DNA from 3 places in the Pseudarthrobacter sp. rb genome. Region 3 is predicted to be linked to each of the others. Evidence: predicted binding sites of a transcription regulator. Region 3 holds the regulator's gene; each other region holds the start of a gene.
What was found. The regulator Rex, encoded in region 3, represses fermentation and respiration genes when NADH is low (regulators of the CRP and FNR family bind a similar motif). The targets are predictions, from matches to a motif close to CTTGTGAANNNNTTCACAAG.

Region 1 (6,013 bases), on a different contig from region 3:
GGCTCAGGGCCAGTTCCTGGTGGATGATGACGATCCCGCGCTTCTCGCTGTCAGAGATGCTGGAAAAGTTGCAGGGTTCGTTCTCGAAGAGGATCTCCCCGTCGAAGCTGTTGTGCGGATAGACGCCGGACAACACTTTCATGAGCGTTGATTTGCCGGCTCCGTTTTCACCGCAGATGGCGTGGACCTCTCCACGGTTCACATCCAGGGTGACGTCCTGGAGGGCTTTTACGCCCGGGAACGTCTTGGTGATTCCTCGCATTTGAAGAATGGGTGTGTTCATCGTCAATTCCCACTGACTGGTCGAAGCTGGGCCTTCCTGCTGCTGCAGGCGGCGGCGGGAGGGGGCTGTGGCCGGACTCGCGGCCCGGCCACGGCCCCCGGACGCTGACTACTTGACGTCGGCGTCGGTGTAGTAACCCGAGTCGATCAGTTCCTTCTTGTAGTTGTCCTTGGTGATGATCACGGACTTCAGCAGGAAGGCCGGGACAACCTTGACCTTGTTGTTGTAGGTCTTGGTGTCATTGGTTTCCGGTCCCTGGCCCTTGAGGACAGCATCAACCATCTTGACGGCCTGTGCGCCGAGCTGGCGGGTGTCCTTGAAGATGGTGGAGTACTGCTCGCCGGCGATGATGGACTTGACGGAACCCTTCTCGGCGTCCTGGCCGGTTACCACGGGCAGGGTTCCCTTGGCGTAGCCGCCGGTGCTGGTGAGGGCCGAGATGATGCCGATGGAGAGGCCGTCATACGGGGACAGCACACCGTTCAGCTTGGTGCCGGAGCTGTAGGCGGAGGTGATGATGTCCTCCATGCGCTTCTGGGCCACGGGGGCCTGCCAGCGAAGGATGGCTGCCTGCTCAAACTTGGTCTGGCCGCTGGGGACCTTCAGGGTGCCGGCATCCAGGTACGGCTTGAGCGTGTCCATGGCGCCGGTCCAGAAGAAGTTGGCGTTGTTGTCGTCGGGGCTGCCGGCGAAAAGCTCGATGTTGAAGGGGCCCTTGCCGTCCACTTTCTTGCCGCTGGCGTCGACGAGGCCCAGCCCGGTCAGCAGCGAGGTGGCCTGCTGGACACCCACCGTGTAGTTGTCGAACGTGGTGTAGTAGTCGACGTTGGGCGTGCCGTTGATGAGGCGGTCGTACGCGATGACCTTGACGTTCTGCTCCTTGGCCTTGGCCAGGACGTCAGTCAGGGTGGTGCCGTCAATGGCGGCGATGATCAGGGCCTTGGCGCCCTTGGTCAGCATGTTTTCGATCTGCGACACCTGGGTGGGGATGTCGTCATTGGCGAACTGGAGGTCCGTCTTGTAGCCGAGGTCCTTCAGGGACTTCTCCACGTTGGCGCCGTCGGCGATCCACCGTTCGGACGTCTGCGTGGGCATCGAAATGCCTACCAGTGAATCGCTGGGCTTGGCGGCACCGCTGGATTCGCTGGCCCCGCCGCGGGAGCCGCAACCTGTGGCGCCCACCGTCAGGGCGAGGACAAGGGCCACCGCGCCCATCAGTTTTTTGATTCTCACCATTTTCTCCTTCCGCGGCAGCACTGCCGCGAAGTGTTGGTGGACCAGGCAGCACCAGTGCTCCCGGGTCCTGGCCACATTGTTGATGTGTCGGTTCAATATAGACCGGTTTGTGAACGCTAACAAGAGTGGCTGGCAGGAATTTCGGAAACTTTTCGGCTTCATTGACTTCTTCGTTGTTAGCGTTCACACTTGCTGCAGCACGTAGCTACACCCTGACCCCTACAAACCCGGTAATGAGGCCCCTGCCTCCCGGACGGAGGCAACCCCATGCCAGATGCGCTGTTCACTCCCGGTTCCGAGTCCCGCCATGACCATTGCGTCATCGGGGTGGATTACGGAACCCTTTCAGGCCGTGCCGTGGTGGTGCGTGTCCGCGACGGCAAGGAACTGGGCAGCGCCGTCCATGAGTACCCCCACGCGGTGGTCACCGACGTCCTGCCACGGGACACCGCGGGCAACGACGGCGCCCGGCTTCCCGGGGAATGGGCACTTCAGGTGCCCAACGACTACCGGGACGTCCTGCGGACCGCCGTTCCCGCCGCTGTGGCGGACGCCGGGATCGACCCCGCCGCCGTCGTCGGCATTGCCACGGATTTCACTGCCTGCACCATGGTTCCGGTTAAGGCGGACGGCACGCCCCTCAATGAACTGCCCGGCTTCGCCAACCGCCCGCACGCCTACGTAAAGCTCTGGCGCCACCATGCTGCGCAGGGCCAGGCCGACCGGATCAACCGGCTTGCCGCCGAACGGGGGGAGGACTGGCTTCCCCGTTACGGGGGCCTGATCTCCTCCGAATGGGAATTCGCCAAGGGGCTGCAGCTGCTGGAGGAGGACCCGGAGGCCTACGCCGCGATGGACCACTGGGTGGAGGCTGCGGACTGGATCGTCTGGCAGCTCTGCGGCCGGTATGTCCGCAACGCCTGCACTGCCGGTTACAAGGGCATCTACCAGGATGGCCGGTATCCGTCGGAGGATTTCCTGGCCGCCCTGAACCCGGACTTCAAGGACTTTGTCAGCTCCAAGCTGGAGCACACCATCGGCCAGCTGGGGGACGCCGCCGGCACCCTGACGGCGGAGGCAGCCGCCTGGACCGGGCTGCCGGAGGGCATCGCGGTGGCCGTGGGAAACGTTGACGCCCATGTCACGGCCCCGGCCGCGAAGGCGGTGGACTCCGGCCAGCTGGTGGCGATCATGGGCACCTCCACCTGCCACGTCATGAACGGCAGTGAGCTGCGCGAGGTACCGGGAATGTGCGGTGCCGTGGATGGTGGCATCGTGCCGGGCCTGTGGGGCTACGAGGCCGGACAGTCAGGCGTGGGGGACATCTTCGGCTGGTTCACCAAGTACGGCGTCCCGCCCGAATACCACCAGGCTGCCGAGGGCGCCGGACTGGGGATCCACGAGTACCTCACCGAACTGGCATCCCGGCAGGCCATCGGAGAGCACGGCCTGATCGCGCTCGACTGGCATTCCGGCAACCGTTCGGTCCTGGTGGACCACGAGCTTTCGGGCATTGTGGTGGGCCAGACCCTGGCCACAAGGCCCGAGGACACCTACCGCGCGCTGCTGGAAGCCACCGCCTTTGGAACCCGCACCATAGTGGACGCCTTCCGCGACGCCGGGGTTCCGGTCAAGGAATTCATCGTGGCCGGCGGCCTGCTCAAGAACAAACTCCTGATGCAGATCTACGCAGACGCCACCGGCCTGCAGCTGTCCACCATCGGCTCGGAACAGGGTCCGGCCCTGGGATCGGCCATCCACGCCGCTGTCGCAGCAGGCGAATACGCGGACATCCGTGAGGCCGCCGCGGCCATGGGCGCCGAGCCCGGGGAGGTCTACACCCCAATTCCCGAAAACGCGGCCGCCTACGAAGAACTGTTCCAGGAATACAAGACCCTCCACGACTACTTCGGCCGGGGCGGCAACGACGTCATGCACCGGCTCAAGGCCATCCAGCGCAGAGTTGCCCGCACGGGTCTGTCAGGCGCAGGCTCCCTGTCCGAATCACCTGTGGAGGTGTCCGCATGAGCGCCGTAACCGGCGCCGGAACCGGCCTCCTGGAAACCATCGCCCGTGTCCGGGCGGAAGTGTGGGCCCTCCATGCCGAGCTGACCCGGTACGGCCTGGTGGTGTGGACCGCGGGCAACGTCTCCGCCCGGGTGCCCGGCACCGACCTCATGGTCATCAAGCCCTCCGGTGTCTCCTACCAGGACCTGACCCCCGAGCAGATGATCGTGACCGACCTGTACGGCACCCCGGTCAGGGGCACCAACCTTGGTGGCGGCGGCACGGTGGACTGGGGCAACCCGCCGCTGTCCCCGTCGTCGGACACCGCAGCACACGCCTATGTCTACCGCCACATGCCGGAAGTGGGCGGGGTGGTGCATACCCACTCCACCTACGCCACCGCCTGGGCAGCCCGCGGGGAGGCCATCCCGTGCGTGCTGACCATGATGGGAGACGAGTTCGGCGGTTCCATCCCAGTGGGCCCGTTCGCACTGATCGGCGACGACTCGATCGGCCACGGGATCGTGGAGACGCTGAAAAATTCCAAGTCCCCGGCGGTCCTGATGCAGAACCACGGCCCGTTCACCATCGGCAAGGACGCCCGGTCCGCCGTGAAGGCCGCCGTCATGTGCGAGGAAGTGGCCCGCACCGTGCACATTTCCCGGCAACTGGGCGAGCCGTTGCCCATCGACCAGGACCACATCGACTCCCTCTACGCCCGCTACCAGAACGTTTACGGCCAATAACCGGCCCGAAACTCTTCCCAGGAGAATTCATGAGCACCGCAGCAAACACCTCCCTCGACGGATACGAAGTCTGGTTCCTCACCGGCAGCCAGCACCTCTACGGGGAGGAAGTCCTCAAGCAGGTGGCCGCCCAGTCGCAGGAGATCGCCAACCAGCTCAATGCCTCCTCCGCCGTTCCGGTCAAGATTGTGTGGAAGCCGGTCCTGACCGATTCGGATGCCATCCGCCGCACCGCGCTGGAGGCAAACTCGGATGACTCGGTCATCGGCGTTACAGCCTGGATGCACACCTTCAGCCCGGCCAAGATGTGGATCCAGGGCCTGGACCTGCTGCGCAAGCCCCTTCTGCACCTGCATACGCAGGCCAACCGCGACCTGCCGTGGGCGGACATCGACTTCGACTTCATGAACCTGAACCAGGCTGCCCACGGCGACCGCGAGTTCGGCTACATCCAGTCCCGCCTGGGCATCGCCCGGAAGACCGTCGTCGGGCACGTTTCCAACCCCGAAGTTGCCCGCCAGGTGGGCTCCTGGCAGCGCGCCGCGGCCGGCTGGGCCGCCGTCCGGACGCTGAAGCTCACCCGCTTCGGCGACAACATGCGCAACGTCGCCGTCACCGAAGGGGACAAGACGGAGGCCGAGCTGCGGTTCGGCGTCGCGGTCAACACCTGGTCCGTCAACGAGCTCGCCGACGCCGTCCACGGTGCTGCAGAGTCCGACGTCGACGCCCTGGTGGCCGAGTATGAGGACCTTTACGACGTGGTGCCGGAGCTCCGCGCAGGCGCGGCCCGGCACGAATCGCTGCGCTACGGCGCCCGGATCGAACTGGGCCTGCGCAGCTTCCTGGAAGGCAACGGCTCCGCAGCGTTCACCACGTCCTTCGAGGACCTGGGTGCCCTCCGCCAGCTTCCGGGCCTCGCCGTGCAGCGGCTCATGGCCGCCGGCTACGGGTTCGGCGCCGAGGGCGACTGGAAGACCGCCATCCTGGTCCGGGCCGCCAAGGTCATGGGCGCCGGCCTGCCCGGCGGTGCCTCCCTCATGGAGGACTACACCTACCACCTGGAACCCGGCTCCGAGAAGATCCTGGGCGCCCACATGCTCGAGGTCTGCCCCTCCCTGACCGCCGCCAAGCCCCGGCTGGAAATCCACCCGCTGGGTATCGGCGGCAAGGAAGACCCCGTCCGGTTGGTGTTCGACGCCGACGCCTCGCCGGGCGTCGTCGTCGCCCTGTCCGACATGCGGGACCGTTTCCGCCTGGTGGCCAACGCCGTCGACGTCGTCCCCCTGGACCAGCCACTGCCCAACCTGCCCGTGGCCCGCGCGCTGTGGGAGCCGAAGCCGGACTTCGCCACCTCGGCCGCCGCCTGGCTGACCGCCGGTGCCGCCCACCACACCGTGCTCTCCACCCAGGTGGGCATGGACGTCTTCGAGGACTTTGCCGAAATCGCCAAGACCGAACTGCTCACCATTGACGAAGGCACCACCATCCGCCAGTTCAAGAAGGACCTGAACTGGAACGCCGCCTACTACAAACTGGCCGGCGGGATCTGACCAAGTGGCACGGCTGAGGTGCCGGCCCCGGCGGCTGCCATGGAGCGGAACCCCGTGACAAAGGGCAGGCCACCCCGGCTGCCAACGCTCGAGGACGTGGCGGAACTGGCCGGGGTCTCGCACCAGACCGTGTCACGGGTGGTCAACAGCCACCCCAATGTCAGCTCCGGCACCCGCGGCAGAGTGGAAGC
Region 2 (6,013 bases), on a different contig from region 3:
CAGGATCACCGGCTGCGGGCCGGAAAGGTCCACCGTGTAGTAGCTGGTGCCGAAGTAGGTGTCCGTCGTGTTGTAGCGGAAGTAGAGGGTGAACCAGTTGAAGCGCACGTCCACCTTGCCGCCGTCGTTCGCCACAACCTCCACGTCCGTGATGTTGTGGCCCGTGCGCGGCTCCGGGAGGGAGGTGGCCGAAGACCTGTCGGTCTTGATCCGGAACACCCGGTCCTCAATGCCGCCGCGGTTGTCGTAGTAGATCAGGGAAATCTCGTTCTGGGGATCCTGCGTCAACTGGTCGTCCACGTCCCAGGCCGGCATCCAGAATTCGGAGTCCGGGTGGTAGCACTCCAGCCATTCATCAAACTGGCGGTCATCCAGCAGGCGGGCTTCCCGGTAGAGGAACGCCCGGACGGTTTCGAGGGTTGCGATCTCCTCCGCGGTCTTCAGGACCGGGGCGGTGTGGGTCAGGTTGGTCATGGGTTCTGCGCTCTCTATGGTTCCGGCGGGCTCTCTCAGGCGGTGACGGGAACGGATTCCAGTGCGGAACGTTCCTCTTCCTCCGCCAGGGCCCGGTCCATGACTTCCTTCCAGTACCCGTGCTGGATGGGGTAGAGCCCCTCATCTTCGGTGCGCACGCCGGAGGCGATCACCCTGGTCATGCCCAGGGCCTGCGCCTGCTCGTCCGGGCCGGCGATCTCGTGGGTGGAGCCGCGGGTCATGTCGTTCCACGGGGCGCTGGTGGCCCAGTAGGTCTTGTTGCAGGAGCGGAATTCCTCCAGGTCGTCCGGGGTGGCCATGCCCGTGGCGTTGAAGAAGTCCTCGTACTGGCGGATGCGCTTGGAACGGTTCTCCTGGGACTCCCCCTTGGGGGCGATGCAGTAGATGGTCACCTCGGTCTGGTCCGCGGAGATCGGCCGGAAGTGGCGGATCTGCGAGGAGAACTGGTCCATGATGTAGACGTTCGGGTACAGGCAGAGGTTGCGGGAGATGTTGATCATGAAGTTGGCCCTCTCCTCGCCGTACTTGGCCACAAGCTCGTCGCGGCGGTCCCAGAGCGGGCGGTCCTGGGGGTTGGTCCATTCCTGCCACAGCAGCAGGTGGCCGTGGTCGTAGGAGTAGAACCCGCCCTTGACCTTGCCCCATTTGCCGGCATCCATGGCCTTGGTCTTGTTGGCGGAGTCTCCGGCGCTGCGGCGGGCCGTGGTGGCTGCGTAGTTCCAGTGCACGGCGGTGACGTGGTAGCCGTCCGCCCCGTTCTCGGCCTGGACCTTCCAGTTGCCGTCGTAGGTGTAGGTGGAGGAACCGCGCAGCACTTCCAGGCCTTCCGGTGACTGGTCGACGATCGAGTCGATGACCTTGGTGGCGTCGCCGAGGTGCTCCTCGAGCGGGAGCACGTCAGCCTTCAGCGAGCCGAACAGGAAGCCGCGGTAGGACTCAAAGCGGGCCACCTTGGTGAGGTCGTGTGAGCCTTCCTTGTTGAAGGTCTCGGGGTAGCCGGCGTTCCGGGAGTCCTTGACCTTCAGCAGCTCCCCGGAGTTCTTGAAGGTCCAGCCGTGGAACGGGCAGGTGAAGGTGGTGCGGTTGTCCGTCTTGCGGCGGCACAGCATGGCGCCGCGGTGCGAACAGGCGTTAACCAGGCAGTTCAGGTTCCCGTCCTTGTCCCGGGTGATCATCACGGGGGTGCGGCCGATGTAGGTGGTGAAGTAGTCCCCCACGTTGGGGATCTGCGACTCGTGGGCGAGGTACACCCAGTTGCCTTCGAAGATGTGCTTCATCTCGAGTTCGAAGATCTCCTGGTCGGTGAAGATCTCGCGCTTGGCCCGGATGACGCCGTTCTCGCGGTCGTCGATCACGGCGTCGGCAAGGACCTCGCGGGCATGGATCAGGTTCTCGGTCATGGCGTGCTCCTTCATTGGAGATTGCTGGACGGATGGGCGGAGGTCCACTCGGGAAGAGGCTTCGGCGGCGGACGTTGTCCAGCAATTCTTGCCGCTCGTGATTGGCCTCACATCAGGCAAATACCTAGGTTCTACCAAGGGTGAGTTTATGTACTGATAATGACTCAAAAGACGCCTAGTTGATATTTGTAGCGTCCTTATCTCCACGCCTACGCTTGAGACCGAGATCACGCGGTGCCGAGCAGGGCAGGTGGAACGTCCCGCCCCGCCAGCCGCGTGGGGAGCAGGAGCCCTTCCTGTCCCATTCAATGAAGAAGGTGGACATCGTCATGACCCAAACCCCAACGGACAGCCGCACGGAAAACGAAGGCACCGCCGTCGAAGCAGGCTCCAAGGCAACCGAGCGGTTCGCTGCGTCAGGCAAGCTCTCCCGCGTGGATGTATCCAAGGAACGGGTGAGCCTGCTGGCCGGCGCACTGATCAAGGCCGCCAACGACATCGTCGTCGAGCACCAGGTCACCTACGAGGAATACAACGCCCTGAAAGCATGGCTGATCAAGGTGGGCACGGACGGTGAATGGCCGCTGTTCCTCGACGTCTGGCTTGAACACACCGTTGAGGACGTGAACTCCCAGGACCGTCCCGGCACCGTCGGCACCATCGAGGGTCCCTACTACGTTCCCGGCTCTCCGGAACTCCAGACGCCCGCCACGGTGGAAATGCGCGACAACGAAGAGGGCACCCCGCTGCGCTTCACCGGCCAGTTCACCGACACCGACGGCAACCCCATCCAGGGTGCCCAGGTGGAGATCTGGCACGCGGACGCCGCCGGCTTCTACTCCCAGTACGCCCCGGGCATGCCCGAGTGGCTGTTCCGGGCCACCGTCAAGGCCTCCGACGACGGCCGGTTCGAGATCAACACGATGCGTCCGGCGCCCTACCAGATCCCCACGGACGGCGCCTGCGGGCAGCTGATCAACGCCGCGGGCTGGCACGCCTGGCGTCCCGCGCACGTCCACATCAAGGTGTCCGCGCCGGGCTACGAGCCGGTCACGCAGCAGCTGTACTTCCCCGGCGACCCCCACAACGCGGACGACATTGCCTCGGCCGTGAAGCCTGAACTGATGCTGGACCCCCGCCCCCGTACCGACGGGAAGGGCGAGGAAGTAGTTTATGACTACGTCCTGGCAAAGCAGGGCCAGAAGAAGTAGCACGCAAACTGGGAGACACCCCCGCACGGAGGCGCTCCGGAGCTGATGCTTCGGAGCGCCTCCGGTTTTCCTCGCCAGCCAGGAGTTCCGATGAGCCATCCCCGCCCCGACCCGGCCGCCACATCCGTCGGGTCAGCCCCGCCGGCGCCGTCGCCGGAACCCCTGCTGGAACGCCCGGGGGTCCGGCCCGCTGGTCCGCGCCGGATTCTTCGCGACCTGGGCCTGTCATATGTCTCCAACGGGGCAATCGGGCTTATTTTCGCGGCGTCCGGGCCCATCGCCGTTACCCTGGCCGTGGGGACGGCCGGTGGCCTGACCCAGGGCCAGCTGTCGTCCTGGGTTTTTGGCATTCTCTTTTCCGGCGGGGCGGCCACGCTGCTGATGTCGCTCATTTACCGGCAGCCCCTGGGCTTCGCCTGGTCCATCCCCGGCACGGTGCTCCTGGGACCGTCCCTTCAGCACCTGGCCTTCCCCGAAGTCGTCGGGGCCTTCTTCACTTCCGGCGTGCTGATCCTCGCCCTGGGCGCCACCGGGGTGGTGCGCAAAGCCATGGCGCTGGTGCCCATGCCGCTCGTGATGGCCATGGTGGCCGCGGTGTTCCTGAAGTTCGGCACCGACATTGTTGCCTCCACCCAGGACAACCCGGCGGTGGCTGCTCCGATGGTGGCCGCGTTCCTGGTCCTCACCGCAGTTCCCAGGCTTGGCAGGTTCCTGCCGCCGGTCCTGGGCACGCTGGTGGCAGGCTGTATTGCCGTGGCCGCCAGCGGGCAGTTCAGGCTGTCGCCCGGCGGACCGCTCCTGGCCACTCCGGTTTTCACCGCCCCTGCATTCACGTGGGCTGCCCAGCTGGAGCTGGTGGTTCCACTGGCCCTCACCGTGCTGTTCGTCCAAAACGGCCAGGGCATCGCCGTCCTCCGCGCCGCCGGCCACCGCCCGCCGGTGAATGCCTTCGCTATTGCCTCCGGCGCCTTTTCAGTGCTAAATGCCGGTTTCGGCGCCGTTTCGGCCTGCGTTACAGGTCCCACCAACGCCCTGTTGACGTCGTCCGGGAAGAGGGAGCGCCAGTACACGGCCGCCGTGGCGTACGGCCTGCTCGCCCTGGTGTTCGCAGCGTTTGCCCCCACCCTGACCCGGCTGATGCTGGCCGCGCCCAAGGAGTTCGTCCTGGCGCTGGGTGGCATCGCGATGCTGCGGGCCCTCCAGCAGGCCTTCGTGACGGCCTTCGCCACCAGCTTCACCCTGGGATCACTGGTGACGTTCGTGGTGACAATCTCCGGCATGAACCTCTTCAACATCCATGCAGCCTTCTGGGGCCTGGTGATTGGCTACGGGGTGTCCCGCCTGCTGGAGCGCGCGGACCACGCCCAGCCCTGAGCCGGACCGGGCGTTTGTGTGTGCCTCAGCGCCCGCCGGGGATTTTCTGCGTCAGCTCGGGTCCGGTTCCACTGCCCAAGCCAGCCGGTGCAGGAAGGTTGCGGTCCTGCTCCTGAACGCCAGCCACGCGGGCCGCTTCCACCCGGACTTCGCGCTTATTTTGCGGCGAGTGGGGCTGTGCGCTTTCGCCCGCGCGGATGGCGCCGGCGAATAAGAGGGCAAGAAGGCTTGCGCTTTCCATCGTTCTCCAAGCTGTACTGGTCAATCCCGGTGTACAACCACCGTGCCCTGCGGAAGAAGGCTTCAAACACCATCAGCAGGCCCATTGGGTTGCGGGGCGGGCATGGCGGTGCTGCGTTAGGCACGTGCAGTGTTAGGCAATAGTCTGGCCAGATGGGGACCAGTGCCGTGACTTCCGGCGAACAAGTGGACAGGCAGACCCGCATCCTCGAAGCGGCAATGGACCTGCTGTCCCGCCACGGGATTTCGGGCGTGAGCATGCGCGCGGTGGCGCGGGAAGCCGGCGTGGCGCTGGGCCTGGTCAACTACTACTACGACGACAAGACCACCCTGATCCGCGCTGCCCTGCGCCGCGTGGATGAGCATGACCTTTTACTCGTCGCCCCGGACCCGTCCGTGGCGCCCGATGAACAGCTGCGCCGCGCGCTCCGGCGCGTTGCCGGCGCTGACCTGCTGACCACGCGCTACCTGTCCCTGCGCCTGCACCTGTGGGCCCTGGCCCAGGCGGACGAGGATTACGCGCAGATCAACGCCGCCGCCTTTGACCGGTACATCGACGGGCTCGCGGCGCTGGTGTCCAGCGCCAGGCCCGGACTGTCCTGGGAGGCGTGCAGGGAGCGGGCGTCGGACATCGTGGTCATCCAGAACGGCGTGTGGCTGACGGCGCTGCTCGGGGTGGACAAGGCCTCCATCCAGCGGAGCATCGCGCGCACTGAGCAGATCGCGTTGGCACCGGTTCCGGACGAAAACGGCGACGCCCAGGTCCCCTCACAGCACTGAAACACCCAGTCCAGGGGCAACAGTAGCCGCGCTATGAGCATTGAACAAGTGTTCAAGAAAAGTATTGAACACTTGTTCAACGTGCATTACTGTCCTTCCTATGACTTACGCCACACCGGCCCAGGAAGCCGCCCCCAGCACTGAAACCAAGCCCGCCTCCTCCCTGTTCATCAACGGCAGGTGGGAGCCGGCGGCGTCCGGCGCGGTGCGTGAAATCCGCAACCCCGCAGACGGGGAGCTGGTGGCCACCGTGTCCGAGGCAGGCCGGGAAGATGCCGAACGTGCCATCGCGGCAGCCCGGGCCGCCTTCGATTCCGGCGCCTGGTCCAGCGTCCCGGCACCGGAGCGTGGCGCCTTCCTCCTGAAAGTCGCTGCCGGACTGCGGGAGCGCCGCGAGAAGTTTGCCCGTGCGGAATCGCTGGACACCGGCAAGCGGATGGTGGAAAGCCGCATCGACATGGACGACATCGCCGCCTGCTTCGAGTACTTCGGCAGGCTCACCGGGCAGCAGGC
Region 3 (6,013 bases):
GTTCGCTGTACCCGACCCGCACCAGCGAGCCGTCGTCGTCGAACACCAGGGACGTGACGGATGTCAGGGTGCACTCGCGCTTGCGCGGGTCATGCCACAGCGGCCGGCCCTCCGCGCTCAGCCGTGCGGCCCAGATGGGCAGCTGGTGGCTGACCAGGATGGCCTCGGGCCCTGCGGCGCCGAAGTCGCCGGCAGCCAGTTCGATGGCCTTCAGCCGGGCGTCCTGGACGGCAGCCGCCACCCTCGCGGCCTGCTGCTTGTACGGCTCGCCCCATGACGGGCGCAACGGGTTGACCAGGCGGGGCCAGTGCCGCGGCCGGCGGAGTTCGGCTTTGGTGACCTTCATGCCTTCGAAGTAGTTTTCCGCTTCGATGATGCGCCCGTCGGTGTGGATCTGCAGGTGCAGCGCTTCCGACGTCGGCCGCGCGGTTTCCTGCGCACGGTCCAGCGGCGAGGCGGCCAGGTAGGTGATCCGGGCGCCGCGCTCGGCGCGCTCGCGGAAGTGTTCGGCAAGCATCCGGGCCATCTCCTGCCCCAGTTCGGAGAGGTGGAATTCCGGGAGCCGTCCGTAGAGAACGCCGTCGGGATTGTGGACCTCGCCGTGGCGGAGCAGATGGACAGTGGCTTGGGGCATGTTTACCAGTTTCTCAAAGATGGCGTGCGATCCGAAATCTTCCGGCCGTGCTTTCTACAAAGAGTAGAACTCAAGTTTCTGAAGAAATGTTCCGCAACCGGGAACAAAAGATGCAAACGCATGTTTATACTGGATGCAGCAAGTTAGTTGAGATTTCAACCGATGAAGTTTCAACCTCACGACCACAGCAGCATTCACCCCAAGGAGCAACATCATGGCACTTCCCGCAGACGTCACCACCGGCACCTGGACCCTGGACAACTCCCACAGCGAGATCGGCTTCACCGTCCGCCACGCGGGCATCAGCAAGGTCCGCGGCCAGTTCAGGGAAGCCGAGGCCACCCTGGACCTCGCCGAAAACGTGGCCGACTCCAAGGTCAACGCCACCATCAAGACCGCCAGCTTCGACTCCGGCGACGTCAACCGCGACGGCCACGTCCGCGGCGAAGACTTCTTCGACGTCGAGAAGTTCCCGGAAATCTCCTTCGTTTCCAACGCGATCGTCCCCAAGGGCGACGCCTACGAGCTCCAGGGCGACCTCACCATCAAGGGCGTCACCCGTCCCGTGGCCCTCGAGACCGAGCTCCACGGTGTGGCCGTCGATCCGTTCGGCAACACCCGCGCCGGCCTCACCGCCGAGACCACCATCAGCCGCAAGGACTTCGGCCTGACCTGGAACGCCGTCCTCGAGGCCGGCGGCGTGCTGGTCAGCGACAAGGTTGCCATCAACCTGGAACTGGCCTTCATCGCCCCCGCAGCATAAGTTTCGCGTTCACGGCACCCCGGTACCAGGCCATCCCGGCCCGGCACCGGGGTGCCGTGTTTAACAACGGCCCTTGCCCACGGGTTCACCTGCCGGCCGCGGGCGTGGATCCCACATGAATCACCCACAACTCCACCCGCCGGGGGTACGGTGGACTTAAGCCACGCTGGGGGGAAGGCTGAGGACCGATTCCCGGCAGCCTACCTGGATCCCGACCTGCAGAAGGAACGCCATGAGTACTCCTCCCGTCCCGCCTCCCGCGCCCCAAGACCCCCACTCCGGCAATGGCCAGCCAGGGAACGGCCAGTCCGGCAGCCAGCAGCCCGGACCGCAGCAGCCCCGCTACGGCCAGAACGCGCCGCAGTATGGCCAGAACGCTCCCCAGTACGGGCAGAACCAGCCCCAGTACGGTTCCCAGCCGCCGGCAGCGCCGCAGTACGGGCAGAACGCGCCGCAGTACGGTTCCCCGTACGGGCAGAATGCTCCGCAGTCCCCGGGCTACGGCCAGAATGCACCCCAGTACGGCCAGTCGCCGTATGGCCAGTCCCCTTACGGCCAGTATCCCTCTGAGCAGCCGCAGCCGGCCGGCAGCAACGGCATCCCCCAGCTGGTGAACATCGCGTTCTGGCTGCTGATCGCGGCCACCGCGATCTATGTCGTCTCCATCCTCATCAACCTCACCCAGCTGGATGCCCCGCAGTTCCGGCAGGAGTTTGAACAGCAGGTCCGGGCCAGCGGGGCGGGCATCACCTACGACGACATCAAGCCCTTCATCGCCGGCTCCCTGGTGGTCTTCGGCATCATCGGTGCCGCCCTCTACCTGCTGGTGGCCTTCTTCATCCGCAAGGGCAAGAACTGGGCACGCATCCTCGGAACCGTGTTCGCAGCGCTGTCCGTCCTTGGCCTGTTCGGAATCCCCTCCCTCGCAACGATCGGGACTGTCCTGGGAATCGCCGCCATCGTCCTGCTCTACCTCCCTGCCGCTGCCCCCTACTTCCGGAAGCAGCAGCCCTTCGCCAACCCGTATTCGGGCGGCTTCGGCAACCCTTACGGGCGCTGACCACCAACCACAGAACGCAGCGGGGGGGGGGGGGGGGGGGGGGGCGCCCGCCGCCGCGGCCCGGCCGCCGCCCCCCCCCCCCCCCCCCCGGGGGCGCCCGGGGTGGCCCCCCCCCCGGGCCCGCCGCGTTTAAACCGTGCCCCTAGGCTGTCTGCCCCGGCGCCTGCGCCCGCTGGGCGTGGTAAGCGAGGATTTGCAGCTCCGTGGCCATGTCCACCTTGCGGAGGTTGACCCCTTCCGGAACCTGGAGCATCACCGGTGCGAAGCTGAGCACGCTGTGCACGCCCGCCGCCACGACCCGGTCGCAGATGCCCTGCGCCACCGCCGCAGGAAGCGCCAGTACCACCATGTTGGCCCCGGTGCGGTGAAGGACGGTCTCAAGGTCCGCCACGTCGCTGACCCGCAGCCATCCCACCTCGTTGCCCACCACCATCTGGTCCGCGTCGAAGATGGCCACCACATCGAAGCCTCGCGATTCGAAGCCGCCGTAGCGCGCCAGCGCCTTGCCCAGGTTTCCGGCTCCGACGATCGCAACTTTCCAGTCATGCGTCAGCCCCAGTGCCGCGGCAATGTGGCGGCTGAGGTACTGGACCTCGTACCCCACTCCCCTGGTGCCGTAGGACCCCACGTGGGACAGGTCCTTGCGCAGCGTTGAGGAACTGACGCCGGAGGCTTCCGCCAAAGAGTCGGAGGAGACGCGCTCAACACCCTCGGCCAGCAGGGTGTTCAGGGCCCGGAGGTACAGGGTCAACCGCGCCACGGCAGCAGGGGGAATCTGCTTTGCCGGTGCACCCGCGGCATCAGGGATGCCCGGGACAGGCTGGGACGTTGAATCCAAGGACGTCACTCGCATCCCCCTAATTGGCCATGGCGCGCTGCAGGACGCGTTCCAGCCGGGCTTCGTCGATCTTCCAGAAGTCGCGCTGCACCCCGTCAACCAGGACCACGGGGATCTCTTCGGCGTAACGCTCCCGCAGTTCGGGCTGGTTGTCCACCAGCTCTTCGCTCCAGGTGAGGCCCAACGAGGCAGTGACCCGGCCGACGGCGTCGCGCGCCTCCTCGCAAAGGTGGCAGTCAGCTTTGGTGACCAGGACGACGCGGGGGGTAGCCATGGCTTAACGGTATCGCCGTTCGCGCCGTGCGGGTGACGCCGACGGCGCCCAGCGAGTGGATTGACTAGACTCAAGTCCATGCCCCAGGAGAAATACGTCGCCGTCGTCACGCGGCCGGTTGCTGCGCCGCAGCCCGGTGAAGCGGCGTTTTTCGATGTGGACAATACCCTGATGCGCGGGGCCAGCCTCTTCCACGTGGCGCGGAAGATGCACCAGCGCGGCGCGTTCACCCTTGCCCAGGCGGCCGGATTCGCGTGGAAGCAGTTCAAGTTCGTGGCGCGCGGTGAGAATATCGACGACGTCCATGCGGTACGTGATTCGGCCCTGACGCTCGCCGCCGGCATCACGGTTGACGACATCAAGGCCCTCGGCGAAGAGGTCTACGACGAGATGATCGCGTCCCGGATCTGGCCGGGTGCCAAGGCCTTGGCGGAACAGCACCTCCGGGTGGGCCGGCGCGTCTGGCTGGTGACGGCAACCCCTATTGAAGTGGCAACAGTCATCTCTACCCGCCTGGGGCTGACCGGAGCGCTCGGGACAGTGGGTGAGGTGTCGGACGGGATGTACACCGGCCGCCTGGTGGGGGACATCCTGCACGGCTCGGCCAAAGCCGTAGCGGTCCAGGGCATCGCGGACCAGGAGGGCCTGGACCTCAAGCGCTGCTGGGCGTACAGCGACTCCTACAACGACGTGCCGCTGCTGTCACTGGTGGGACACCCCGTGACCATCAACCCGGACGCCAAGCTCCGCCGCCACGCCCGTGACCGGAACTGGCCCGTTTATGATTTCCGCGCGGGCCGCCGCGCCGCCACCCTGGGCCTGAAGGCGGCAACCTTCGGCGGCGCTGTCTACGGCCTCTGGAAGGGCTTCGCCCGCATCCGCGGCCCACGGGCATAACCCACCCCACCGCAGGCAAGAGCGTGCAGGCAAAAGCCTCCAGCCACTACCCTGAGACAAAAAAATGCCCGCCGCCTTTGGAAGGCGGCGGGCATTTCCACGCTGTTCGAAGTATCTCTACTTCTTGTTGCGGCGCTGGTGACGGGTCTTGCGAAGCAACTTGCGGTGCTTCTTCTTGGCCATACGCTTGCGACGCTTCTTGATAACTGAACCCACGAAAGTTCCTTACAAACTAGATGCAGTACCTGCCTGATGGGGAATGTCCGCGGACAAAGCTACGAACTGAACAACTGACAGATTCTTACAATGACGTAAAACGTTCCTTAACAGGGTACCGCTTATCGGGAGCGGCTCAGGACAGGCCCCTCAGGCGGTCTCGGTGTGGCCGTCCACAACAGCACCCTTGAGGTACTGTTCGACGGCGTTTTCGGGGACCCGGTAGGAGCGGCCGAAGCGCACCGCGGGCATTTCGCCGGAGTGAACCAGGCGGTAAACAGTCATTTTGGAGACGCGCATGACCTCAGCTACTTCAGCCACGGTCAGGAACTTCGCGTTGGAGAAGTTCTGTTCTGCCGACATTTCCCTATTTTCCTTTGCTGACGGATGGACAACAGTGACCCCAGGTACGTGCCAATGCGGTGTTCCGATGCTGAGCCATCCACCAACCACCTTAAATAGATACTGTAGATGTTCATGTGGCAGATGTGAAAGTAGTGGCCTCCCCTATTTCACCCCCTAATTCTGCTGCCGCCGCTTCCGCGCCGATGCCGCCAGTTGCTCCAGGACAGAAGCGGAGACATCCCAGTCCATGCACGCGTCGGTGACGCTCTGGCCGTAGACCAGTTCCGCCCGTCCCGCGGCGTACTGATCAACGTCAAGGTTCTGGGCGCCGCCCACCAGGAAGCTTTCCAGCATCACACCGGCCACGGCCCGGGCCGCCGCGCCGCCTTCCTCAAGCTGGGCACCGATTTCCAGCGCCACCTCAGCCTGCCGGTGATGGCTCTTGCCACTGTTGGCGTGGCTCGCGTCAACGATCAGGCGGGGGTTGAGCCCCTTGCCCGCCAGTTCGGTGGAGGCGCGTTCGACGTCGGCCGCTGAGTAGTTGGGGCCCTTCCGGCCGCCGCGGAGGATCACGTGGGTGTCGGGGTTTCCGGCCGTTGCCACCAGCGCGGCCCGGCCTTCGCCGTCGATCCCCAGGAAGGCCTGGGCTGCCGCGGCGGCACCGCAGGCATCGATGGCAACCTGCAGGCCGCCGTCGGTCCCGTTCTTGAAGCCAATGGGCATGGAGAGCCCGGAAGCCAGCTGGCGGTGGATCTGGCTCTCGGTGGTGCGGGCACCGATGGCTCCCCAGGAGATCAGGTCCGCCATGTACTGGGGGCTGATCGGCTCCAGGAATTCAGTGGCGGTGGGCAGGCCCAGCGCGGTGACCTGCTGCAGGAACTGCCTTGCGGTGCGCAGGCCGGTGACCATGTCGTGGCTGCCGTCCAGCCGGGGATCGTTGATCAGGCCCTTCCAGCCCACCGTGGTGCGCGGCTTCTCGAAGTAGG

Region 1: the regulator Rex is predicted to act here: its motif matches at 1,626-1,645, upstream of araB (ribulokinase).
Region 2: the regulator Rex is predicted to act here: its motif matches at 1,990-2,009, upstream of benA (benzoate 1,2-dioxygenase large subunit).

The regions. Positions count from the first base shown of each region.
Region 1 covers NZ_JBWJAR010000027.1:12,714-18,726, reverse strand. The annotation lists gene mmsA (multiple monosaccharide ABC transporter ATP-binding protein) at 1-283, opposite strand, end outside; gene chvE (multiple monosaccharide ABC transporter substrate-binding protein) at 392-1,519, opposite strand; gene araB (ribulokinase) at 1,787-3,547, shown strand; gene ACWRN3_RS21485 (L-ribulose-5-phosphate 4-epimerase) at 3,544-4,272, shown strand; gene araA (L-arabinose isomerase) at 4,302-5,822, shown strand; gene ACWRN3_RS21475 (LacI family DNA-binding transcriptional regulator) at 5,862-6,013, shown strand, end outside.
Region 2 covers NZ_JBWJAR010000015.1:15,637-21,649, reverse strand. The annotation lists gene benB (benzoate 1,2-dioxygenase small subunit) at 1-474, opposite strand, end outside; gene benA (benzoate 1,2-dioxygenase large subunit) at 510-1,895, opposite strand; gene catA (catechol 1,2-dioxygenase) at 2,225-3,106, shown strand; gene ACWRN3_RS17405 (benzoate/H(+) symporter BenE family transporter) at 3,197-4,480, shown strand; gene ACWRN3_RS17400 (TetR/AcrR family transcriptional regulator) at 4,874-5,500, shown strand; gene ACWRN3_RS17395 (aldehyde dehydrogenase family protein) at 5,601-6,013, shown strand, end outside.
Region 3 covers NZ_JBWJAR010000006.1:178,512-184,524, forward strand. The annotation lists gene ACWRN3_RS10485 (histidine phosphatase family protein) at 1-634, opposite strand, end outside; gene ACWRN3_RS10490 (YceI family protein) at 849-1,397, shown strand; gene ACWRN3_RS10495 (hypothetical protein) at 1,630-2,457, shown strand; gene ACWRN3_RS10500 (redox-sensing transcriptional repressor Rex) at 2,600-3,304, opposite strand; gene ACWRN3_RS10505 (glutaredoxin family protein) at 3,315-3,569, opposite strand; gene ACWRN3_RS10510 (HAD family hydrolase) at 3,648-4,466, shown strand; gene ACWRN3_RS10515 (30S ribosomal protein bS22) at 4,584-4,682, opposite strand; gene ACWRN3_RS10520 (helix-turn-helix domain-containing protein) at 4,833-5,045, opposite strand; gene ACWRN3_RS10525 (3-deoxy-7-phosphoheptulonate synthase) at 5,202-6,013, opposite strand, start outside.